One region of the Micromonospora sp. II genome, then DNA from elsewhere that is predicted to be linked to it. Evidence: riboswitches for the same ligand, from Rfam matches in the RefSeq annotation. Region 1 holds a riboswitch; the other holds the start of a gene.
What was found. Region 1 has a riboswitch for cobalamin ahead of A8711_RS12630 (peptidase). Riboswitches for the same ligand answer to the same signal wherever they lie in the genome.
Positions count from the first base shown of each region.

Region 1 (6,817 bases):
CGCGTGCCAGTACGACCAGTACGCGGTGGCCGGCGGGGTGTTGACGCACGGCTCGGTCGCGGCGGTGGGCTTGCCGTTGATCCGGCAGACGAAGGCCAGGCCCCAGCGGGCGGTGCCGGTGACGGTGAAGCCGGCGGCCTGAAGCGCGGCCAGGCCGGTGGCCGGATCGCCCGGCGCACAGGCGACCTGGACGCCGCCGCCGAGCGCGGCGAAGTCGACGACCACAGTGACTCCCGAGGTGCCGACGCAGGCGGCGGCGTGCGCCGACCGGGGCGCGGGTTCGACTGCGGTCAGCGCGACGCCGGCCACGACGGCGGCCAGCAGGCCGGCCATCCAGGTGCGGGCGGTGGGACGGTGACGGAACACGGGTCCTCCTGTGATCGGGTGAGCGGCGAGGCGGTTCACGGGCAGGCGAGCGCCGGTGCGCCGGGGTCGGCGCCGGCTGCGGACAGACGGGCGTACCCGATCCCGGTGAGACCGAGGACGGCCTGGGCGGTGGCCCGGGGCGCGGTGGCCGGGTCGAAGCCGCCACCGTCGAAGTCGACGGCGCCCCGGTCCGCGGGCGCCCCGGCGCAGCCGACCTGGAGTCCGGCGAGGAACGCCCGGGACCGCGCCCAGGCCGGCAGCCGGTGACCGTCGCGCAGGGCCTGCGCGGCGAGGCCGGTGCTGTTGGCGTTCGGTGTGCCGGCCGCGTTGGCGAAGCCGCCGTCGGCACGCTGAACGGACACCAGCCAGCGCAGCCCGGCGGCGGCGTCGGCCGGACGGTCCGCGGCGCGCAGCGCCTGCGTCACGAGCGCGGTGGCGTCCACGTCGGACGTGCAGACCGGTTGGGCGGGCAGCAGCGGGTAGCCGCCGTCCGGGCATCGGGTGCCGGCCAGCCAGGCGGCCGCCGCCGGTGGCGCCCCGGCCGCCGTACGGTCCAGCGCCAGCAGCGCGAAGGACTGGCTGAACGCGTTGCTGTAGTCGCCGTACGCGGACCGGTCGCTGAACCGGCCGGCCGGCGTCTGCAGCGAACGCAGCCGGGCGATCAGGTCCACCCCGGCGACGTCGGCCGGGTCGCCGCCGCGCACCTGCACGGCGAGGGCGAGCTTGGCGGTCGCGCCCGCGTACGCCTCGGAGACGCCGTCGCCGAGATAGCCGTCGCGGATGTCCGGCCGGGTGACCCAGGCCAGCGCGCCGGCGCCGTGGTCGTCGGCCACGCCGGCGGCGGCGAAGGCGAACACGGCGTCGAGGGTCAGCCCCTGGTCGGGGTAGGCGACACCGTCGAAGACCGCCTCGAAGCGTTCGCCGTCGACGAGTTGCCGGGCGAGCCAGCCGGCGGCGGCCTCCGGGCGGGTGAGGGCGGCGCGATCGGGGGCGGCGACGGCCGGTGTGGTGAGGGTGAGGGCGGCGAGTACGCCGCAGAGGAGCGCGAGCAGGCGGTGCCGGCTTCGGCGGACGACCATCGGAAGCGCCTTTCCGGCCCGGCGGTCGTCGAAAGCCCGGACGGCCGCAGTACGCGGGGGCGTCCGGGACTCCGACCCGTGGGCCACGACGGGTGGGGAGCGGTTGCACGCGTACGACGGGTATTCGGGCTCGCCGCCGCAGAGTTCTCTGGGCGGCCTACCGTTGCGGGCCAGCGCCGGATTTCGACCGGTCTTCCCCCGCACGTACACGCGGTGGTTGAGTTGTCGCGACAGTCTGCTGTGGCCGGTGCGCCGATGTCAATGCGCCAGGAACCGGCCACGTGCCGTGACGGCCGGCGGAATCGGCGGTTTCACACCCCGACGTCGAGAGGCCGTCGTCCCGGCGCGTCCGCGTGGAGCACGCCGGTGAAGGACGCCCGGTGAGGACCGGGCGTCCCTCACCGTGTGGTCACTGCCGGCGGGACCGGGAGCCGGTCAACGGCGGAACGGACCGGTGACGCAGTAGGTGATGCCGCCGGAGGACGAGCCGGTCGTGCCGCGTTGCGAGGAGAAGTACAGCCGGTCCCCCGCCGGGGTGAACGCCGGCCCGGTGATCTCCGAACCGCTCTGTCCGGTGATCCGCAGGAAGACCGAGATCTTGTCGTCCGGCGTGATCATGCAGATCTCCATGTTCCCGCCGTCCTCGGCGACGTAGAGGTCCCCGGCCGTGGACCCGGTGATGTTGTCGACCCCGGTCAGCGGAGGGGCGCCCGGACTGACCAGGTTGTCGTCGTAGGCGAGCTCGTACGTGCCGGCGGCCAGGTTGACCTGCCACACGCGGTTGTCGCCCTTCGTGGTGAACCAGACGGTGTCGTCCGCGTAGTGACAGCCCTCGCCACCGTTGAACGTCTTCGCGCCGGACACCTGCTGCCGGGTCGGGGTGGGCGAGCCGTCCGGATCGGGCACCGTGGCCCAGGTGAACGTGCCGGAGGTGGCCGTACCGGCGCGGAGGACCTGGAGGGTTCCGGCGGACAGGTCGCCCCAGGTGGCCGGCACGAAGCGGTAGAACTTGCCGTCGGTCTCGTCCTCGGTCAGGTAGACCACGCGGCGGACCGGGTCGGCCGCGGCCGCCTCGTGCTTGAACCGGCCCATCGCGGGACGCGCCACCGCGGTCCCGCCGAGAGGGTACGTCTCGAAGACACGTCCCAGGGACACCTCCTCGCAGGAGAGCCAGGTGTTCCACGGTGTCTTGCCACCGGCGCAGTTGTTGTTGGTGCCGGAGAGGATCCGCGACGCCCCGACCACGGCCCCGCTGGAGTTGAAAACGAGTCGCGAGACGCCGCCACCCGCACCGGCCGACACCTCGGAGTTCGACACGTAGATCCAGCCGCTGCCGTTCGCGAACACGGCGCCACCGTCCGGAGCGTCGTGCCAGGTGTACGACGTCCCCGGCACCGTCCGCCGGGAACGCGCGACGATCGAGCTGGTGAACCCGGCCGGCAACTGGATGCCGTTGGCGTCGGCTGCCTGAAGCCCGCCGTAGGGCCCCGCCGCGTTCTGTGCCGGGGCTCCGTACGCCGCCGACCACGCCGTGAACGGCAGGGCGAGGGCGCCCGCACCGACAACGGTGGCCCGCAACATCGTTCGACGATCCATGGAACCTCCTCCGTAGGTTCCATGGATCCGACCGTGTGGAGCTTACGCACGCCGATCTGTTGGATGAACGTCGATGGACGGCTCGATGTGCGATGTCCCGCCCACGCCGACCCGGTCGAGGGGTCGTACGGGTAGGAGAGGCAGCGGCACCAACCAGCAGTGGGCGCGCGCGGCCGTCTGACCGGCCCTCCGGCCGCGGCCTCCCCTCCCCCGGTCACCGGCGCAGGTGGCCGATGCCGTGCTGGTCGAGCCAGGCGACAGTCCGCGGTACGAACGTCGGCGCCCCCGAGCCGGCGCTGACGTCGGTGGCGACCAGCGGCACCTGGGCGGCGACCGGGAGCAGCGTGGACCGCCAGCAGGCCGGCGTGGCGCAGGCCGAGCGGTCGTCGACGCGCCAGGCGGCGGCCACGCTGCGGCCGTCCGGGTCAGCCGGGCGATATTCCAGCCACCGGCTCAGATCGTTGCCGCCGTCGATCCCGGCGGCGAGGACCAGGTTGAACGAGCCCTGGACGCGAAGCAGGCGGATCTGCTCCTGCACGCCGAAGTTCGGCAGACCGGCGCCGGCGCACTCGGATCCGCCGTCGCGCCAGCAGGTCCAGACCGCCGCGGGATCGGTGCCGCCGGCCGCCGGGAAGTCGTACGGCGAGATGTCGAAGACCACTGCGTTGTCGTCGCCGAACACCTCCGCCGCCGCGCTCCAGAACGTGCGGGTGGCGGAGATGTCGCTCTGCCGCAGCGACACGACGGGTGTGATGCCGGCCCCGACGAGCCGGTCGACGTACCGGGCCGCCTCGTCGAGGTAGCCGACGCGGTTCTGCCGATCGGCAGGGCTGCCGGTGTAGGCGTAGCAGGCGTCGCTCAGCACGACCCGTACCGCGTTGACGCCGCGGGCCCGCAGCGCGCCTACCGACGCGTCGTCGACCGGGCCGTCCCAGTGGATCGGTCCCCATGCGCATTCGCCGGGCGCGGCCGACCGGATGATTCCACGGGGCCGGTACGGCCTCGGACTGGCTGTGACCGTGAGGATGCGGTTGCCGAACGCCTTCAGCGCAGGCGCGGCGCCGGGCGCCTGCGGCGGGAGCACCCGGATGCCGCGGACCTCGGCGGTGGCCTGGGCGCCGCTGCTGTCGTAGGCGGTGGCGGTGACGCGGGTGCCGCTGTTCGGCGGCACGCCGCGCCAGTCGAACGCGTACGGCGCGGTGGTGTCCACGGCGAGCAGCCTGCCGCGCTCGCGGAACTCGACCCGCTCGATCCGCCGGCCGGGCGCCGCCGTGGCCTCGGCACGGATCGGGATGACGCCCGGCGCGGCGAAGAAGTCATTGGGCAGGGGCGAGGTGAGCGCCACCGACGGCCCGCCCGGCAGTGGGCTGGGCCGCGGGCTCCCCGAGGCCGGCGGCGGCGACGAGCCGGTCGGGTCGGCGCCGTCCCCGTCGCACGGCTGGCCGCTCAACACCCAGTCGGTCGGCTCGGGGTCGGCACCCTGGTAGTTGCCGCCGAACCGCACCGTCACCGAGGCGCCGGTCGGCAGCGTGGATCCCGCCGGCGGACGGAGCATGGTCATCGGATACATCTCGCCGCTGCCCAGCGTGTATCCGTCCGGCAGCCGGTCGAGGCCCATGGTGATCGTCTGACCGTTCGCCTGCCGGAACCGCAGCCACCAGTCGGTGACGGGAGCGCCCAGGTTGGTGACGGTGAGCTCGGCCCAGAAGCCGCTGGACCACTCCCGGGTGATGGTGTAGTCCACCGTGCACGCCGTCGCGGCGTAGGCCGGCCGCAGCGCCATCGTCATGGCCCCGCCGACGACGACCGCGGCTGCTGTAGCCAGCGCGAAGATCCTGCGTCGCATCATGCCCCCGTAACATCGACATACATCACTTCATGCAGCCTCGGCGCTCCGGGCACGGCCTGTCAAGGGCTGAACCGGGCCCGGGCCGGGCGGGACGACGAGCCGTCCCGCCCGGTCGCGTGGATCAGTTTCCGCGCAGCTCGGCCGCGGCGGCGACCAGGTGCTGGAGGGACGCCTCGACCTCGGGATAGCCGCGCGTCTTGAGGCCGCAGTCGGGGTTCACCCACAGCCGCTCGGCCGGCACCGCGGCCACGGCCCGGCGCAGCGCGCCGACGACCTCGTCGTGGGACGGCACCCGGGGTGAGTGGATGTCCCAGACGCCGGGCCCCACACCCCGGCGGTATCCGAGAGCGGCGAGGTCGTCGAGGACCTCCATCCGGGAGCGGGATGCCTCGATGCTCGTGACGTCGGCGTCGAGGGCGTCGATGGCCGTGATCACCTCCCCGAACTCCGAGTAGCACAGGTGGGTGTGGATCTGGGTGTCGTCGGCGACTCCGCAGGTGGCCAGGCGGAACGCCCCGACTGCCCAGTCCAGGTACGCCTTCTGGTCCGCCCTGCGCAGTGGCAGCGTCTCACGCAGCGCCGGCTCGTCGACCTGGATGACCCGGATACCGGCTGCCTCGAGATCACGGCACTCGTCGCGCAGGGCGAGCGCGACCTGGTCCGCGGTGTCTGCCAGTGGCTGGTCGCTGCGGACGAACGACCAGGCCAGGATCGTGACCGGGCCGGTGAGCATGCCCTTGACCGGCCGGTCGGTCAGCGACTGCGCGTAGGTGGACCAGTTGACGGTCATCGGCGCCCTGCGTGCCACGTCGCCGTAGATGACGGGCGGACGCACGCATCGGGAGCCGTAGGACTGGACCCAGCCGTGTTCGGTGGCGGCGAACCCGTCCAGCTGCTCGCCGAAGTACTGGACCATGTCGTTTCGTTCCGGCTCGCCGTGCACGAGCACGTCCAGGCCCAGCCGCTCCTGGAGCCGGACGACGTGCTCGACCTCGGCGCGCATCCGCTGCGTGTAGGCGGCGTCGTCGAGACGCCCGGCCCGGTGCTCGGCACGCGCGCGGCGCAGCTCGTCGGTCTGCGGGAACGATCCGATGGTCGTGGTCGGGAGGGGCGGCAGGTTCAGCCGGGCCTGCTGTGCCGCCGCACGCTCCGGGTACGCGCCGCGCTGCCGATCCGTGGCGCGCAGCGCGGCGAGCCGACCGCGTACGGTGTCGTCGCGCCAGGCGGCAGGGGTGGGCGGCAGCGGCTCGGGCAGGGACGTGGTGCCGTTGCGCAGCGCGCGGCCGAGCCGGACGACCTCATCGACCTTCTGCCGGGCGAAGGCGAGCCGCTGACGCAGCGCCGGGTCGAGAGCGGTCTCGGCGGACAGGTCCTCCGGCACGTGCAGCAGCGAGCACGAGGTGGACACGGCGACGTGGTCGGCGAGGGCGGTGACGGCGGCACCGGCCGCCACGGCGGCCCGCAGGTCGGTACGCCAGACGTTGCGGCCGTCGACGAGGCCGGCCACGATCGTCTTGCCGCGCAGCGGTCCCGCACCGGCCAGCCGCCGCAGGTTGCCGGGCCCGGCCACCAGATCCACGCCGACCGCTTCGACCGGCGTGTCGAGCAGGGCGGGCAGCGCGTCACCGAGCTCGCCGAAATAGGTGGCGACGAAGATCGCCGGCCGCTGTTCCACCGCGCCGAGCCGGGTGTACGCCTCCCGCAGCGCGTCGATCTCGGCGGCGCTCCGGTCGGCGACGTAGGCGGGTTCGTCCAGCTGCACCCATCGCACGCCCGCCGCGGCGAGGGATCGCAGGATGCTGGCGTACACGTCGACCAGGTCGGTCAGCCGGTCGAACGGTTCGCCGCCCGCCTCGGTGGGCTTGGCCAGCAGCAGGAATGTGGCCGGCCCGACCAGCACCGGGCGGCTGTCGATTCCCAGCTCGCG
Region 1 covers NZ_LYXF01000024.1:146,336-153,152, reverse strand. Annotated here, with positions in the region: gene A8711_RS12635 (hypothetical protein) at 1-333, opposite strand, end outside; gene A8711_RS12630 (peptidase) at 402-1,445, opposite strand; cobalamin riboswitch at 1,543-1,679, opposite strand; gene A8711_RS12625 (alkaline phosphatase PhoX) at 1,881-3,041, opposite strand; gene A8711_RS12620 (Ig-like domain-containing protein) at 3,256-4,890, opposite strand; gene metE (5-methyltetrahydropteroyltriglutamate--homocysteine S-methyltransferase) at 5,012-6,817, opposite strand, start outside.

Region 2 (18,257 bases), 410 kb from region 1:
CGAGGTGCACGCCCTGGTCGGGCCGAACGGCGCCGGGAAGTCGACGCTGCTCGGCGCGATCAGCGGTGACGTGCCGGCCGCCGCCGGCCGGATCGAGGTCGACGGGCTGCCCCGCGAGTCGTGGAGCCCGGTGGAGCTGGCCTGGCGCCGCGCCGTCCTCGCCCAGCGCAACACGCTCAGCTTCCCGTTCACGGTCGGGGAGGTGGTGCGGATGGGCCGGGCGCCGTGGGCCGGGCGACCCGAGCGGGACCAGGACGACGCCGTCGTCGCCGACGTGCTCGACCGCTGCGACGTCGCCCGCTTCGCGGCCCGGCCGTACCCCGCGCTGTCCGGCGGCGAGCAGGCCCGCGCCGCGCTGGCCCGGGTCCTGGCGCAGCGGGCCACCACGCTGCTGCTCGACGAGCCGACCGCCGCGCTCGACCTGCGGCACCAGGAACTGGTCATGCACATCGCCCGGGAGCGGGCCCGCGCCGGGGACGCCGTGGTCGTGGTGCTGCACGACCTGACGCTGACCGGGGCGTACGCGGACACCGTGACCCTGCTCGGCGACGGTCGCGTCCGCGCCGCCGGGGCGCCGCGCGACGTGCTCACCGCCCCGCTGCTCAGCGGGGTCTACCGGTACGACATCGACGTCGTCCCCCACCCGCGTGACGGGCTGCCGCTGATCGTGCCCCGACGCGGCCGGCCCGCAAGACCGTCAGCCGACGAGGAGAGATAGCAGATGGATACACAGACGTTCGCGGCCCGGCTGCGCGCCGAGACCCGCGACGCGCACCAGAGCGCCGAGTCCCAGCGGTACGTCTCCGCGCTCACCGCCGGTGAGCTCGACGTGGCCGGCTACACCGCGCTCGTCGTCGCGCACCACGGCATCTACGCGGCGCTGGAGGGCGTCGCGGAGACGATGCGCGAGAACCCGCTGGCCGGCCCGTTCGTCGACGACGCGCTGACCCGGCTGCCCGCGCTCGCCGCCGACCTGCGGTTCCTGCTCGGCCCGCGCTGGCGCGAGGTGATGGAGCCGGTCCCGGCCGCTGTCGCGTACGCCGCGCGGATCACCTCGGCCTGCGCCGGATCGCCCGAGCGGTTCATCGCGCACCACTACATCCGCTATCTCGGCGACCTGTCCGGCGGGCGGCACATCGGGCGCTGCGTGGCCCGGTACTACGGGGTGACCGGCGAGGCCGGGGCGTCGTTCTACCGCTTCCCGCGGATCACCGATCCGAAGTCGTACAAGGACGCCTACCGGGCGAGGCTGGACGCGCTCGCGCTGGACGAGACCGGCCGGGCGGCGCTGCGCGACGAGGTGCTGGTGGCGTACGAGCACAACATCGCGGTCTTCACCGACCTGGGTCGCCTGGTGGCGGCGGGCAGCCGGGAGGGCGCCGCGTGAGCGCCGGCTTTCCGCCGGAGGTGGTCGCCGCCGTCAGCCGGCACATGAACGACGACCACGCCGGGGACGCGCTGCTGATCTGCCGTACGCTCGGCGGCCGGCCGGACGCCACCGCGGCCCGCACCACCGGCCTGGACGCCGACGGCATCGACTTCGCCGTCACCGTCGGCGGCACGGAGGTTCCGGTGCGCGTCCCGTTCGCCCACCGGCTCACCGAACGGGCGCAGATCCGCCGGGAGGTGGTGCGCATGTACCGGGAGGCCTGCGACCGGGCCGGCGTACCGCCCCGCCCGGCCGGCTGAGCGCCGGGACCGTCCGGGCCGCGGAAACCCGGTCGGCCGCCGCGCCGCCGCGGCGTACAGTCCGCCGCATGGCTGTGGACACGAGGCCGGCGGTGCGCGCCGGCCGATTCCGGCTGCTCCCGCTGGGTGTGGTCTTCCTGACCGTCGGTCTGTCCACCGCCGTGGTGCTGCCGTTCCTGTCGCTGTTCCTCGACCGGGAGGTCCACGCCAGTCCGTTACGGGTGACCGTGTTCCTGGTCGTCGCGCCGCTGTCCGGGGTGGTCGCCTCCGCGCTGATCGGCCGGCTGTCGGACCGCCTGCCGATCCGGCGCGCGCTGCTGGTCGGCGCCGCGCTGGCCGGCGTGCTGGGCGCGGGCCTGACCGCGTACGTCCGGGACTACTGGATCCTGCTGGGGCTGACCGCGACCGCCACCGCGCTGGCGAACTCGCTGTTCCCGCAGTCGTTCGCGTACACCCGGGCGCTGTTCGACAGGGACGATCCGGCGCGGGCGGCGTTCGGCGTCAGCCTCATGCGTACCGTGTTCTCGGTCGCCTGGGTGGCCGGGCCGGCGCTGGCCGCGGTGCTGCTCGACGTCGGCGGCTTCCGCCTGGTCTACGGCATGGCCGCCGTCATGTACGCGCTGGCCGCGCTGGTGGCCGCGTTCCGGCTGGAGGAGCTGCCGCTGCCGGCGCGGCCGGTCGCGGCCGATCCGGACGGCGCCACGCCCGGCCCGCGCGGCGCGTCCCGGCTGCGGCTGGCGCTGACGGCGCTCACGTTCGTGCTGCTCCAGTGTCCGCTGACGGTCGGTGTGCAGGCGATGCCGCTGTTCATCGACACCGAACTGCACGACGACCCCTCCCGCGCCGGGCTGGTGCTGGGCCTGTGCGCGGCGCTGGAGATCCCGCTGATCCTCGGGCTGGGCGCGCTGACCGCGCGGGTCCGGCTGCGGCCGCTGATCTTGGTCGGCGGCGGCTGCGGGGTCGCCTACTACGCGGCCGCCGCGCTGGCGCCGAGCGTGCCGTTCCTGCTGTTCGCGCAGCCGGTGAACGCGCTGTTCATCGCCGCGGTGTCCGGCGTCGGGATCGCCTACGTGCAGGATCTGCTGCCGGGCGAGCCGGGCCGGGCCACCACGCTGTTCACCAACACGTTTCCGATCGGCGCGATGCTCGCCGGGCCGCTGCTCGGGCTCTCCGCGCAGGTCGGCTACCGGTGGGCGTACGGCATGAGCACCGCGCTGTGCGCGGCCGGGCTGCTGGTGCTGGTGCTGACCCGGCCGCCCGCGCGGGCGGCCGGGTCGGTGCCCGTGGGCGGGTGACCCACGGGCACCGGGATCAGCTCGGGGCGGGCGGGCGGCCGGCGGTGGCCGCGATCAGCAGGGACAACTCCCGGACGAGGTCGTCCATGCTCTGCCCACTGCTCGCCCGCACCAGGCCGAGAGCCAGGTCGGCGAGCAGGTAGAAGCCGAGGGTCCGGGCCTGCTCGCCGGGGAACGCGGCGAGCAGATCCTCGGCACCGGCGAGGTCACCCCGGTGCTTGGCCGCGATCACCCCGGCGGCGCGCTGCACCAGTTCCGCCGCCTCGGGGGTGGGCCCGCTCACCGGATCAGATCTTCGGCGTCGCGGCGCGGGCGGCGTCGAAGCGTGCGATCACGTCCGACCAGTTCACCAGGTTCCACAGCCGGTCCACGTAGTCCGGACGCACGTTGCGGTACTGCAGGTAGTAGGCGTGCTCCCAGGCGTCGAAGACCAGCAGCGGCGTGGTGCCCTGGCCGACGTTGCCGTGGTGGTCGTAGACCTGCTCGACGATCAGTCGCTGTCCCAGCGGCTCCCAGGCGAGTACGCCCCACCCGGAGCCCTGCACGCTCTTCGTTGCCGCCGACAGCTGGCCGGCGAACGCGTCGAACGAGCCGAAGTGCTCGTCGATCGCCGCGGCCAGCTCGCCGTCCGGGCGGTCACCGCCGTCCGGCGACAGGTTCCCCCAGAAGATGGTGTGCAGCACGTGCCCGGACAGGTTGAACGCGAACGTCTTCTCCAGCCCGACCAGCCGGCCGAAGTCGCCCTTCGCACGCGCCTCCGCGAGCTGCTCCAGCCCGTCGTTGGCGCCCTTGACGTACGCCGCGTGGTGCTTGCTGTGGTGCAGTTCCAGGATCTCGCCGGACATGGCGGGCTCCAGGGCGCCGTAGTCGTAGGGCATGTCGGGCAGGGTGTAGAGCGCCATCGATCCTCCACTTTGTTGCTGCATCTTTGCTGTTGCCAACATAGTGCAACAAGGTGGCCGACGGTGCTCCCATCCCGCGCGTCCGGTCAGTGGCGCCGCACCAGCACCACGTGGTCGATCAGCTCGCCGGTCTGCCCGTCCGGGCCGGTGGCGGTACGGCGCGCCGCGCCCAGCCGCTCGGTGTCCCAGCCGTCCGGGTCGAGGCTCATCGCGGCCAGAATCTCCTCCGGTTCGGCGAACCGGTGGTGGCCGGTGTCGGGCCCGGCCCAGGGCGGCGGCGCGCCGTGCTCGACGACGAGCAGCCGGCCGCCGGGAGCGACCGCCTCGGCCGCCGGGGGCAGCACCGTCTCCCGGGGCAGGACCAGCGGCGACTGGAAGAACTGCGCGGACACCAGGTCGTACCGGCCGGGCGGGAAGCCCTGGGTGAGGTCGTGCCGGACGGTGGTGATCCGCTCCGCCACCCCAGCCCGCTCGGCCTCCACCGCGAGGCGGTCCAGCGCGACCGACGAGATGTCCACGGCGGTGACCCGCCAGCCCCGCGTCGCCAGCCACACCGCGTCGCCGCCCTCACCGCTGCCCAGGTCGAGCACGGTGCCCGGGGGCAGCGCGCCGGCCACCTCGGCCAGGACCGGGTTCACCCGGCCGCTCCAGATCCGGTCCCGCTGGCCGTACCGCTCGTCCCAGAACCGGGCCGGGTCGGTGTCCGCCGCCGGGTGCTCGTGGTGGTGCCCCGTCATGTCCGCCTCCTCGCCGCCGGGCGTCTGCCCGCCCGGGCCCTCGCCATCGTGCGCCGGGGTCCACCGGCCAGCAAGGAACCTTGCCGTTCCGGCAAATACTTCCGGGCGGCAGCCGCCTCGAAATATACCCCTGGGGGTATGCGCTACAGTTGCCGTATCGCCCGACATCACTGCGCGAAGGAGTGCGGCTCATGTTGTTCACCCAGTACTACCTCGACTGCCTGTCCCAGGCCTCGTACCTGATCGCCGACGACCGCACCGGCCGGGCCGTGCTCGTCGACCCGCGCCGGGACATCGACGAGTACCTCACCGACGCCAAGGCGCACGGCCTGACGATCGAGGGCGTCATCAACACCCACTTCCACGCCGACTTCCTCGCCGGGCACCTCGAGGTGGCCGCCGCGACCGGCGCGTGGATCGGCTACGGGCACCGGGCCGAGACCGAGTACCCGAGCCGCAAGCTCACCGACGGCGAACGGATCAGCCTCGGCGACGTGACCCTGGAGATCATGGAGACCCCGGGACACACACCCGAGTCGATCAGCATCCTGGTCTACGAGCGCGCCGACGACGCGGTCCCGTACGGCGTGCTGACCGGCGACGCGCTGTTCATCGGCGACGTCGGCCGCCCCGACCTGCTCGCCTCGTTCGGCGTGACCGCCGAGGAACTCGGCCGGATGCTCTACGACAGCGTGCAGCGCAAGCTGATGGGCCTGCCCGACGAGGTACGCGTCTTTCCCGCCCACGGCGCCGGCTCGGCCTGCGGCAAGAACCTGTCCACCGAACGGCAGTCCACCATCGGCGAGCAGCGCCGCACCAACTACGCCTGCGCGCCGATGAGCGAGGAGCGCTTCCTCGCCCTGGTCACCGGCGGTCAGCCGGCCGCGCCCGGCTACTTCGCCTTCGACGCGGTGCTCAACCGCAAGACCCGGGAGCTGTTCGACCACGCCCGGCCGGCCCGCCCACTCACCCCGGCCGAGTTCCTGGCCGCCCGGGCCGACGGCGCCGTCGTGGTCGACGCCCGCGACCCGCAGGAGTACGCCGCCGGGCACCTGCGCGGCGCGCTCAACGTCCCGGCCGACGGCCGGTTCGCCGAGACCGCCGGCAGCGTCGTCGCACCCGACCGGCCGGTGCTCGTGGTGGCCCCGCAGGACCGCGAGGAGGAGATCGTCGTCCGCCTGGCCCGGATCGGCTTCGACCACGTGATCGGCTACCTCCGCGAACCCGACAACGCCTTCCTGGAGATGGTCACCGAGATGACCCGGGCCAGCCGGATCACCGCCACCGAACTGCGCGACGCCCTCGACGGCCCGGACGCGCCGGTGGTGCTGGACGTCCGCAACGCCGGCGAGCGGGAGCAGGGCGCGGTGGACGGTTCCCGGCACATCCCGCTGGCCGAGCTGACCCACCGCCTCGGCGAGGTGCCCGTGGGGCGCCCGATCGTCGTGCACTGCGCCGGCGGCTACCGCTCCTCGGTCGCCGCCAGCCTGCTGCGCAACGCCGGTCACGCCGACGTGTCCGACCTCCTCGGCGGCTACGGCGCCTGGCAGGACCTGCACGCCACGGCGTGAGGCACGGATCCGGGCCGCCAGGATTAGCACTCCCCTCGCATGGGCAGACATTTGTCATCAGTCACGCGATCGAGGGAGCTGACGGCATGGCGAAGGGCGACATCGACACCTACCAGCAGGACGGGCAGTGGAAGAACCGGCCGGAGGGCAACGAGCGCGCGAGCAGCCGCCACGACACCAAGGCGGAGGCGGAGGCGGCCGGCCGGGAGATGGCGGTCGAGCGCGGCGCCGAGCACGTGATCAAGAAGCAGGACGGCGCCATCGGCGAGAAGAACACGTACCCCCGCGAGCGCGACCCCCGGGACATTCCGGGCTGAGCCCCGCACGCACGTCACGGCGCCGGACCCGCACGGGTCCGGCGCCGTAGCGCGTACCGGCGGGTAGTGAGTGGCTGGCTAAAAAGTTTTGTTCGGTTCCTACAACGGCTCCCGCTCAGGCTTCGGCCGTTACGACATGGCGCCGTACGCGCGCAGGCGGAAGGGTGAGGCAAGCCGGGGGCATCGTCGCCACCCGGCGCGCCACCGTGGTTCTATCGAAGGGGACGGTCACGTGTTCACCCGTGTCGCCATCGTCAACCGTGGTGAGTCCGCGATGCGGCTCATCCACGCGGTCCGGGAACTGGCCGCGGAGACCGGCAGCCGGATCGAGACCGTCGCGCTGTACACCGACGTCGACCGTACCGCCACCTTCGTCCGCGAGGCGGACGTCGCCTACGACCTGGGCCCCGCGTCCGCCCGCCCGTACCTGGACCTGAAGGCGCTGGAACGCGCGCTGGTGGAGACCGGCGCGGACGCCGCCTGGGTCGGCTGGGGTTTCGTGGCCGAGGACCCGGCGTTCGCCGAGCTGTGCGAGAAGATCGGCGTGACGTTCGTCGGGCCGAGCCCGGACGCCATGCGCAAGCTCGGCGACAAGATCGGCGCGAAGCTGATCGCCGAGGAGGTCGGCGTGCCGGTCGCGCCGTGGAGCCGCGGCGCGGTGGAGAGCCTGGAGGACGCGCTGCGCGCGGCGGCCGACATCGGCTACCCGCTGATGCTGAAGGCCACGGCGGGTGGCGGCGGGCGCGGCATCCGGGTGATCCGCAGCGACGCCGAGCTGGCCGACGCCTACGAGCGCACCAGCCAGGAGGCGGCGCGGGCGTTCGGCAGCGGCGTGGTGTTCCTGGAGCGCCTGGTCACCGGCGCCCGGCACGTCGAGGTGCAGGTGATCGCCGACGGCCAGGGCACCGCGTGGGCGCTCGGGGTACGGGACTGCTCGGTGCAGCGGCGCAACCAGAAGGTGATCGAGGAGTCCGCGTCGCCGGTGCTCGCCCCGGAGCAGGCGGCGGAGCTGAAGGCGTCGGCGGAGCGCCTGGCGGTGGCGGTCGGCTACCGGGGCGCGGCCACTGTCGAGTTCCTCTACCACCCGGGCGACCGGCTGTTCGCCTTCCTGGAGGTCAACACGCGCCTTCAGGTCGAGCACCCGATCACCGAGGCGACCACCGGGTTCGACCTGGTCAAGGCGCAGTTGCACGTGGCCGGTGGCGGCCGGCTCACCGGCGAGCCGCCGGTCGAGCGCGGGCACGCGATCGAGGCGCGGCTCAACGCCGAGGACCCGGACCGCGACTTCGCGCCCTCCCCCGGCCGGATCACCCGGCTGGACCTGCCCGCCGGGCCGGGCATCCGGGTCGACACCGGAGTCAGCGAGGGCGACACCATCCCGGCCGACTTCGACTCCATGATCGCCAAGATCATCGCGTACGGCCGGGACCGGGACGAGGCGCTGGGCCGCCTGCGCCGGGCGATGGCGAACACCACAGTGGTCATCGCCGGCGGCGCGACGAACAAGAGCTTCGTGCTCGACCTGCTCGACCAGCCCGAGGTGATCGACGCCAGCGCGGACACCGGCTGGATCGACCGGGTACGCGGCGAGGGCCGCCTGGTCGCGCACCGGCACTCCGCCGTCGCGCTCGCCGCCGCCGCGATCGAGGCGTACGAGGAGGACGAGACCGCCGAGCGGCAGCGGTTGCTGTCCACAGCGGCGGGTGGACGCCCGCAGGTGCAGCACCGCAGCGGCCGGCCGCTGGACCTGAAGCTGCGCGGCGTGACCTACCGGATGCGGGTGGCCCGGGTCGGCGCGCACCGGTTCCGGGTCGGTGTCGAGGCCGGTGGCGACGTGCGCACTGCCGACGTCGAGCTGGACCGCTTCGACCGGCACACCGGCCAGATCGCCGTCAACGGCGCCCGGTTCCGCCTGCTCACCGACACCCACGGCCCGGTGCACCTGGTCGAGGTCGACGGCGTGACGCACCGGATCAGCCGCGACGAGGGCGGCGTGGTGCGCTCCCCCATGCCGGCGCTCGTGGTCGCCACGCCACTTGCGGTCGGCGCGGAGGTCGAGGCCGGCGCGCCGGTGCTGGTGCTGGAGGCGATGAAGATGGAGACGGTGCTGCGCGCGCCGTTCCGGGCCCGCCTCAAGGAGTCGTCGGTTCAGGTCGGCACCCAGGTGGAGGCGGGTGCGCCGCTGCTGCGTCTGGAGCCGCTCGTCGAGGAAGGCGCCGAGGCCGCCGACGGCCCGGCCGGTCCCGCTGTCGAGCTGGACCTGCCGGCGCCTGCGGCGGACGTGCCGGCGCGGTCCCGGGCCGAGCGCGGCCAGGAGGACCTGTGCGCGCTGCTGCTCGGCTACGACGTCGACCCGCACGACGAGCGCCGGGTGCTCGACGACTACCTGGACGCGCGCCGGGCGGCCACCGAGGCCGGGCACCGGCCGCTGGCCGAGGAGCTGGAACTGGTCGGCGTCTTCGCCGACCTGGCCGAGCTGAGCCGCAACCGTCCCGGCGACGACGGGCCGGCCGGGCACGTGCACAGCGCCCGCGAGTACTTCCACACCTACCTGCAGAGCCTCGACGTCGAGCGGGCCGGTTCCCCGGACTCGTTCCGGGCCCGCCTCGCCAAGGCGCTCGCCCACTACGGTGTCACCGAGCTGGACCGCTCCCCCGAGCTGGAGGCAGCGGTCTTCCGGATCTTCCTGGCCCTGCAGCGGGCCGCCGCGGACGCCACGGTGATCGCCGCGCTGCTGCGCTCGTGGCTGCGCGAGCCGCCGCCGGACGAGGCGCTGCGCGAGCCCGCCGGCCTCACCCTGGAGCGTCTCGTCGCGGCCACCCAGGTCCGCTTCCCGGTCGTCGCCGACCTGGCGCGGGGCGTGGTGTTCGCCTGGTTCGCCCAGCCGCTGCTGCGCCGCAACCGGGCCCGGGTCTACGCGCGGGTCCGCGCGCACCTGCGGCACCTCGACACGCACCCGGACGCGCCGGACCGCGCCGACCGGGTCGCCGAGATGGTACGCAGCACCGAGCCGCTGGTCCGGCTGCTCGGCCAGCGCCTGGTCCGCGACGACCTGGACAACGCGACGATGCTGGAGGTGCTGACCCGCCGCTACTACGGCAACAAGGCGCTCACCGAGGTCACCACCCGGGCCACCGGTGGCTGCACGTTCGTGGTGGCCGGGCGGGACGGTTCGAGCGTCGTGTCGGCGGCGGTGCGGTTCGACGCGCTCGGCGACGCGCTGCGCGGACTGGCCGAGGTGGCCGGCGACCGCGACGCCGTCGACGCGGACGTCTACCTGTCCTGGGAGAACCAGCCCGAGGACTTCGACGCCACCGCCGCCGCGCTGCTCGACGTGCTGAACGCGCACCCGCTGCCGGCGGCGGTACGCCGGATCACCACCACCGTCGCCGGGCGCGGCGGCGCGGTGATGCACCACCACTTCACGTTCCGGCCCGGCGAAAACGGGATGACCGAGGAGCGCCTGATCCGCGGCCTGCACCCGCACATCGCGCAGCGGATGCAGCTGGAGCGGCTGCGCGAGTTCGACCTGACCCGCCTGCCGTCGCTGGACGAGGAGGTCTACCTGTTCCAGGCGGTGGCCCGGCAGAACCCGTCCGACCAGCGGCTGGTCGCGTTCGCGCAGGTACGCGACCTGACCGGGCTGCGGGAGCAGGACGGCCGCCTGGTGTCGCTGCCCACCACCGAGGACACGGTGGCGGCCTGCATCGACTCGATCCGCCGGGCGCAGTCGCGGCGGCCGTCGAAGTCGCGGTTCCCGACCAACCGGATCGTCATCTACGTGTGGCCGCCCAGCGAGCTGACCCGCGAGGAGATGGAGCTGATCGCCGGCCGGGTACGCCCCACCACCGTGGGCGCGGAGCTGGAGGAGATCCTGTTCATCGCGCGCCAGCGCGACCGCCGTACCGGCGAGCTGACCAAGGTCGGCGTGCGGATCACCTTCGACGTCACCGGGCACGCCCGGCTCGACGTGGGTGAGCCGCCGAGCGAGCCGGTCGAGCCGCTGGACGAGTACCGGCTGAAGGTGCTGCGGGCGGCCAGCCGCAACACCGTCTACCCGTACGAGCTGACCGGGCTGCTGGGCGACTTCGTCGAGCACGACCTGGACGCGGACCACCAGCTGGTGCCGGTGGACCGGCCCAAGGGCCGCAACAGCGCGGCGATCGTGGCCGGCGTGGTCACCACGCCGACGCCCCGCCACCCGCAGGGCGTGACCCGGGTGGTGCTGCTCGGCGATCCGACCAAGTCGCTGGGCGCGCTGTCCGAGCCGGAGTGCCGGCGGGTGATCGCCGCGCTGGACCTGGCGCAGCGGATGGACGTGCCGCTGGAGTGGTACGCGCTGAGCGCCGGCGCCCGGATCTCGATGACCTCCGGCACCGAGAACATGGACTGGGTGGCCGCGGCGCTGAAGCGGATCGTCGAGTTCACCCAGGACGGCGGCGAGATCAACATCGTGGTCGCGGGCATCAACGTCGGCGCCCAGCCGTACTGGAACGCCGAGGCGACGATGCTCATGCACACCAAGGGCGTGCTGGTCATGACGCCCGACTCGGCGATGGTGCTCACCGGCAAGCAGTCGCTGGACTTCTCCGGCGGCGTGTCCGCCGAGGACAACTTCGGCATCGGCGGCTACGACCGGGTGATGGGCCCGAACGGGCAGGCGCAGTACTGGGCGCCGGACCTGCCGGGCGCGCGGGACGTGCTGATGGCGCACTACGACCACACGTACGTCGTGCCGGGCGAGCACGCGCCGCGCCGGGCCGTCACCATGGACCCGGTGGACCGGGACATCTGCGGCTACCCGCACGCGGTGGCCGGCAGCGACTTCGCCACGGTGGGCGAGATCTTCTCCGCCACCGCGAACCCGGACCGCAAGAAGCCGTTCGACATCCGTACCGTCATGCGGGCCCTCGCCGACCAGGACCATCCGGTGCTGGAGCGGTGGGCGGGCATGGCCGACGCGGAGACCGCTGTGGTGCAGGACGTGCACCTGGGCGGCATCCCGGTGTGCCTGCTCGGCATCGAGTCGCGGTCGGTGCCCCGGCACGGCTTCCCGCCCACCGACGGCCCGGACACCTACACCGCGGGCACGCTGTTCCCGCGCTCGTCGAAGAAGGCCGCGCGGGCGATCAACGCGGCCAGCGGCAACCGGCCGCTGGTCGTGCTGGCGAACCTGTCCGGCTTCGACGGCTCACCCGAGTCGATGCGCAAGCTCCAGCTGGAGTACGGCGCGGAGATCGGCCGGGCGATCGTCAACTTCCGCGGCCCGATCGTGTTCTGCGTGATCTCGCGCTATCACGGCGGCGCGTTCGTGGTCTTCTCCAAGGCGCTCAACCCGGACATGACGGTGCTGGCGATCGAGGGGTCGTTCGCCTCGGTGCTCGGTGGCGCGCCGGCCGCCGCCGTGGTGTTCGCCGGTGAGGTCGCCGCCCGCACCGCGGCCGATTCCCGGGTACGCGAGCTGGAGGGCCGGGTCGCGTCCGCCACCGGTACCGAGCGGGCCACGCTCAGCGCGGAGCTGGACGAGCTGCGCGGGTCGGTGCGGGCGGAGAAGCTGGGCGAGGTGGCCGCCGAGTTCGACCGGGTGCACAGCATCCAGCGGGCGGTCGAGGTCGGCTCGGTCGACGCGGTGATCCGCGCCGCCGAGCTACGGCCCCGGGTCATCGAGGCGATCGAGGCGCACCTGCGCTGACACGTTCCGCGACGTCACACGGCGGACGGGCCTTCGGGTCCGTCCGCCGTTTCGCGTGCGCCGGTCCTTGACGGTCGTCCGGCGACATGGTGTCCTCAGATGGTAATGGAAACCGTGTTCGTTAGAGCTGCCGGAGGACCCATGTCGCTCACCGTTCCGCCCGCCCTGCTGCACGCCGCCGAGACCGGTCCCGTCGACGAGGAGGCGTTCGTCGCATGTGTCCGCGACTCCCTGCCGTATGCCTGGGAGACGGTCAGCCGGGTCGCCGCCGACCTGGCCGCGACCGACGCCGAGTTCGCCGACAACGTCGTACCGCCGCCCGGCGACGCCGAGCGCGGGCAACTGCTGCGTGCGATGGCCAGCGACGCGATCCGCGCCGGGCTGGAGCGGCACTTCGGGATCACGCTGGCGTTCCAGAACTGCCACCGGGTGGCCGCGTTCCGCCCCGGCGCGGCCGGCTCCGAGGCGTACCGCCGGTTCACCTCCAGCCGCGGCCAGTTGCTGAACCAGTCACCGGTGCTGCGCAACTGCTGACCGGCGGTCCGGCGCGGGCGGGTCACCGCCCGCCCGCGGCGGTGGCTCAGGCGGCGCAGCGGTCGCAGGTGCCGAAGATCTCCAGGGTGTGCCCGACGTCGGTGAAGCCGTGCTGCGCGGCGACCTGGTCGGCCCACCGCTCCACGGCCGGGCCGGCCACCTCCACCGCACGGCCGCAGCGGCGGCAGACCAGGTGGTGGTGATGGCGGCTCTGGCTGCACCGCCGGTAGAGGTGCTCGCCGCCGGGCAGCCGCGCCGAGTCGATCTCGCCGTTGTCGACGAGCAGCTGCAACGTCCGGTAGACGGTGGTCAGACCCACCTTCGCCTGCCGCTGCACGAGCATCTGGTGCAACTGCTGCGCGCTGTGGAAGCCGTCCAGCTCCCGCAACAGCGCCAGCACCTCGGCGCGCTGCCGGGTGTTGCGGGTCGCCCCGGTCGTCGCCGTCACCGTCCGCCTCCCTCGTCCGGGCGCCCTCTCCGGCCACGGCCGCGCCCGGCGCGCCACGTGACACCCGGAACCATTATGCCTTCCGGGCGCTCCCCGGTCCCCGGTCGCGGTGAGCCCGGGTGCATGTGACGCGACCGACTCCCCGGGCCGGAACTATCCGCGGCGCCGCCCCGACCAACGGTACGAACACCGGATCTTCGAGGGGACGACCGCATGCCCAGCACCACCAGCCGACGCTTCCCACGCACGGCGGCCCTGATCGGCGCCGCCGTCCTGGCCGCGTCCGTCGCCGCCTGCGGCTCCGCCGACGCCACGCCCACAACCGCGCCGTCGGCGTCGGCGCCCGCCTCGGCCCCGGCGAGCGCGGCAGCGGGCGTGCTGACGATCCGCGACCCGTGGGTGAAGGCCGCCGACAAGGGCATGACCGCCGCGTTCGCCACGCTCGTCAACGACGGCGACGCCGACGTCACGATCACCGGGGTGACCACCGACGTGTCCCGGGCCGAGATCCACGAGATGGCCATGACCGACGGGAAGATGGCGATGCGGCAGAAGCAGGGCGGCGTCGTGGTCGCCGCCCGGTCCCAGGCCGCGCTGGAGCCCGGCGGCGACCATCTCATGCTGATGGACCTGACCCGCCCGGTGCGCCCCGGCGACCAGCTCGACGTCACGCTCACCTTCGCCGACGGGCGCACCCAGACGTTCACCGCGGTGGCCAAGCCGTTCACCGGCGCCCAGGAGACGTACGCGCCCGGACACGGCGCGAGCCCCGCGTCATGACCGGAACCGGCGCGCCCGCGCGCCGGGTCAGCCGGCGCGGCCTGCTCACCGGCGGCGCGGCGGCCGCCGGGGGCGCGCTGGCCGGCGCGGGTGCCCTCGCCGCCCTCCGTTCCCACGGGGTACGCCCCGACGACGCCGTCCCGGTGGCCCAGGTCGGCAACGCTGTCGAGCCGTTCCACGGCGCGCGCCAGTCCGGTGTCACCACCGAGCCCCAGGCGCATGCCGCGTTCGTCGCGTTCACGCTGCGCCCGGGCACGGACCGGGCCGCGCTCGGGCGGATGCTGCGACTGCTCTCCGACGACGCCGCCCGGCTCACCCAGGGTCGCCCGGCGCTGGCCGACACCGAGCCGGAACTGGGCCTGCTGCCGGCCCGGCTGACAGTCACGTTCGGCTTCGGCCCCGGGCTCTACGCCGCCGCCGGGCTCGACGACCGCCGCCCCACGTCGGTGGCCGACCTGCCGGCGTTCCGGATCGACCGGTTGCAGCCCCGCTGGTCCGGCGGCGACCTGCTGCTGCAGATCTGCGCGGACGACCCGCTCACCGTCGCGCACGCCCAACGGGTCCTGACCAAGGACAGCCGCCCGTTCGCCACCGTCCGCTGGGTGCAGCAGGGCTTCCGCCGGGCCGCCGGCGCCGAGCCCGGACGCACCCAGCGCAACCTGTTCGGCCAGCTCGACGGCACCGCCAACCCGAAGCCCGGCGTGTCGGCGGACACCGCCGTCTGGGTGACCGACGGGCCGGACTGGCTGCGCGACTCCACCACCCTGGTGGTGCGCCGGATCAGCATGAACCTGGAGACCTGGGACCTGCTCGGCCGCGCCGACCGGGAACTCGCGGTGGGCCGGCGCCTCGACACCGGCGCGCCGCTGACCGGCGAGGCGGAGCACGACGAGCCCGACTTCGCCGCGCTCGGACCGGACGGGCTCACCGTGATCCCGGACTTCTCGCACCTGACCCGGGCCCGCGTCACCGACGACCGGCAGAAGATCCTGCGCCGGCCCTACAACTACGACGGCGCGCCGACCGCCGAGGGACACGCGGACAGCGGGCTCGTCTTCGCCGCGTACCAGGCCGACATCGCCCGGCAGTTCCTGCCCATCCAGCGGCGGCTGGCCGAACGGGACCTGCTCAACGAGTGGACCACCCCGATCGGCTCCGCCGTGTTCGCCGTACCGCCCGGCTGCCCCGAGGGCGGCTGGATCGGCCAGCAACTGCTCGGCTGACCACGACGCTGACCACGACCAGGAAGGCGCGTCATGCGTACCCGTACCGTCTCCGCACTCCTCGCCGCGCTGTTCACCGCGGCGCTGCTGCTGGTCCCGGCCACGCCCGCGGCGGCGCACAACTCGCTGCAGGAGGCCACGCCGGCCCGCGACGCCCGGCTCACCACCGCGCCGACGCAGGTGACGCTGCGGTTCCTGCAGCGGCTCAACCCGGCCTTCACCACCATCACGCTGCGCGACGCCACCGACCGTCAGGTGCCCGCGAGCGCGCCCGCCGTGGACGGCGCGACGGGCACGGTGACGATCGAGGAGCCGCTGGGCAACGGCACCTACACCGTCGCCTACCGCGTGGTCTCCCGCGACGGCCACCCGGTCCAGGGCTCGTACCGCTTCACCGTCGCCGACCCGGCCGCTCCCCCGGCGGCCGCCACGTCCTCGACCACCGACGCTCCCTCGCCGGCCGCCTCCGCAGACGTCTCGGCGGGCGCTTCGGCTTCGGCGGGCGCTGCGGCAGGCGCCGACGCCTCTCCGGCGAGCGCCGACGCTTCGGCCGACGCCGACGACGGTCTGCCGGTGGGCCTGCTGGCCGGCGCAGCGGTCGCCGCGGTGGCGGTGGCCGGCGCGGCGGCACTGCTGCTCCGCCGTCGCCGCTCGTCCTGACCCGTCACCCGCCGATGCGGACGGCCCGGGAGATCTTGGTACGAAACGGCCCCTCTAGGGGCGCTTTCCTTCCAAGATCTCCGGGCGTCCTACAAAGCGGGAGGCGAGTCCCCTTCTGTGGACCGCGTCCGCGTCGGCGGCCCGGCAACGGGTGCGCCGAAGAGCCTGCGCGTCTGCGGGACGGGCGGAACGCGGGTCGCGGCGAGGGCGGGTCGGGGCTGGGTTAGGCTGCCGGGAGCGCTGGTTCACCCGGTCGGCGACGGCCGGGTGTCGTAAGAGGGAACCCGGTGGAAGTCCGGGACTGCCCCGCAGCGGTGAGTGGGAACGACAGCCGTCAACAGCACTGGGCCACCGGCCTGGGAAGCGACGGCCGGTAGGCGACCGGCGACCCCGGTCGGGCCCGCGAGTCCGAAGACCTGCCCGCGTCGCGCGTACCACCGGTGCGCGCTGCCGTCGACCTCGCGGGTGGGTCGGGCGGGTGACACGCCGGGCGGGAGCCGTCGGCGTGCCTCGACGTGCAACTCCCCCGTCCGGTCGGCGGTCCGCTTCTGCGAGGACGGAACCGCACCGTGACCGATGCCATCACCCTCACCGGCCGACCACCGTCGGCGTCGCACCTGACCCTGTCGCAGATCATGGACCAGCACCACACCAACCTGATGGGCACGGTGCACGGCGGCCGGATCCTCAACCTGATCGACTCGGTCGCCGGGGTGGTCGCCGCCCGCCACTCCGACGGACCGGCCGTCACCGCCGCCATCGACGAGACGGCCTTCCTGCGCGCTGTCCGCGTCGGTGACGTGGTGCACGTGGACGCCCGGATCACCTGGGCCGGCCGCAGCTCGATGGAGGTGGCCGTGAAGGTCAGCGCGGACCGCTGGGACCGCGCGGTGCCGCCGGTGGACGTGGCGACCGCGCACCTGGTGATGGTGGCCGTGGACGACGAGGGCCAGCCCCGGCCGGTGCCGCCGCTGCTGCCCGGCACCGACGGTGACCGGCGGCGCTACCGGGAGGCGCAGATCCGGCGCGAACACCGGCTGGCGCTGCGCCGGGCGCTGCTCGACGGCGCCGAGGAGGGCTGAGGCGTGCTCGGACTGTCGGCGGCCACGCTCGCGGGATACCTGGCCGCGATCGTGGTGCTCATGCTCACCCCCGGGCCGGACATGATGTTCGTGCTCGCCAACGCCACCCGGTACGGCGCGCGGGCCGGGGCGGTGGCGGCGCTCGGGGTCGCGGCCGGGGAGGCGGTGCACGTCGCCGCCGTGGTGGCCGGACTCGCCACCGTGATCGCCGCGTCCCCGGTGCTGTTCACCGCGATCCGGTGGGCCGGTGCGGCGTACCTGATCGTGCTGGGCCTGCGGGCGCTGCGCGGCACGGGCCGGCCCGGCGTCGCGGCGGACGGGGCGGACGGCGGCGGCGCCGGGCGGGCGTTCCGGCGCGGGCTGCTCACGAACCTGCTCAACCCGAAGATGATCCTGTTCAGCGTGGCGTTCCTGCCGCAGTTCGTCCGGCCCGACGCGGGCCCGGTGGCGGCACAGCTGGTGCTGCTCGGCGCGCTGTTCGTCGCGGTGCAGCTCACCGTGGACCTGGCTCTCGGCGTGGGCGCCGGGCGGTTCGCCCGCCGCTGGGGCGACAGCCGCTGGTCGCGGCGGGTCGACCGGCTCTGCGCTGTCGCCTTCGTCGCGCTCGGTGTCCGGCTGGCCGCCGGCTGACGCTTGCTCGACTCCAGCTCGCCGAGATCGCGGCATCAGGAGGGCTCCGACCCCGCCACCTCGGCGAGCTGGTGAGGATCACGCTCCGGCGCCCGGGGCGGGGCGGCGGGCCGCTCGCGGTCCAGGTGCAGGCGCAGCAGCACCCAGCCCAGCGACACACCGCCGATGAACACGTACGCGGGCTGCGTGCCGAACGTGTCCCAGCAGGTGTGCAGCGTGACGGCGGCGGCGAAGGTGAGCAGGAACGCCGCCAGTCTCCGGCCGCCGGGCGCGGCGGCGAACGTGAACAACGCGGCGGCGGTCAGCCCGGTCCAGGCCAGGTGCGCGGCGGGCGCGGTGAGACCGCGAACCAGCAGCGTCCGCTCGACGGCGCCGAGGTTGCCCTCCGACCCGACGAACGCGGCGAACGCGTACCCCATGGTCTCCAGCGCGGCGAACCCGGCGCCGGAGGCCACGCCGATCACCAGGCCCTGCGCCGGTGACCGGTGCCGCCGCCACAGCAGCAGGATGCCGGCCGGCACGATCAGCTTCGCGGTCTCCTCGGCCAGGCCGACGAGCGCCATCGGCAGGACGCCGAGGCGGTGCAGGGTGCCGTACTCCAGCCAGCCGGCGGCGACCACGCCGACCACGCCGCCGAGGAGCGCGGCGACGCCGACGACGGAGCCGGGGACCGGGCGGCGGGCCGGCCGCCCCTGGG
Region 2 covers NZ_LYXF01000024.1:548,886-567,142, reverse strand. Annotated here, with positions in the region: gene A8711_RS32840 (heme ABC transporter ATP-binding protein) at 1-718, shown strand, start outside; gene A8711_RS32835 (heme oxygenase (biliverdin-producing)) at 722-1,387, shown strand; gene A8711_RS14220 (DUF2470 domain-containing protein) at 1,384-1,689, shown strand; gene A8711_RS14215 (sugar efflux transporter) at 1,758-2,984, shown strand; gene A8711_RS14210 (hypothetical protein) at 3,001-3,267, opposite strand; gene A8711_RS14205 (superoxide dismutase) at 3,272-3,886, opposite strand; gene A8711_RS14200 (bifunctional 2-polyprenyl-6-hydroxyphenol methylase/3-demethylubiquinol 3-O-methyltransferase UbiG) at 3,973-4,623, opposite strand; gene A8711_RS14195 (rhodanese-like domain-containing protein) at 4,815-6,194, shown strand; gene A8711_RS14190 (DUF2188 domain-containing protein) at 6,281-6,511, shown strand; gene A8711_RS14185 (carboxyl transferase domain-containing protein) at 6,744-12,203, shown strand; gene A8711_RS14180 (SCO5389 family protein) at 12,345-12,737, shown strand; gene A8711_RS14175 (Fur family transcriptional regulator) at 12,784-13,185, opposite strand; gene A8711_RS14170 (copper chaperone PCu(A)C) at 13,399-13,965, shown strand; gene A8711_RS14165 (Dyp-type peroxidase) at 13,962-15,188, shown strand; gene A8711_RS14160 (copper resistance CopC family protein) at 15,222-15,848, shown strand; cobalamin riboswitch at 16,086-16,287, shown strand; gene A8711_RS14155 (acyl-CoA thioesterase) at 16,418-16,930, shown strand; gene A8711_RS14150 (LysE family translocator) at 16,934-17,560, shown strand; gene A8711_RS14145 (PrsW family glutamic-type intramembrane protease) at 17,596-18,257, opposite strand, start outside.
Region 2: another riboswitch for cobalamin. It lies ahead of A8711_RS14155 (acyl-CoA thioesterase); the one in region 1 lies ahead of A8711_RS12630 (peptidase).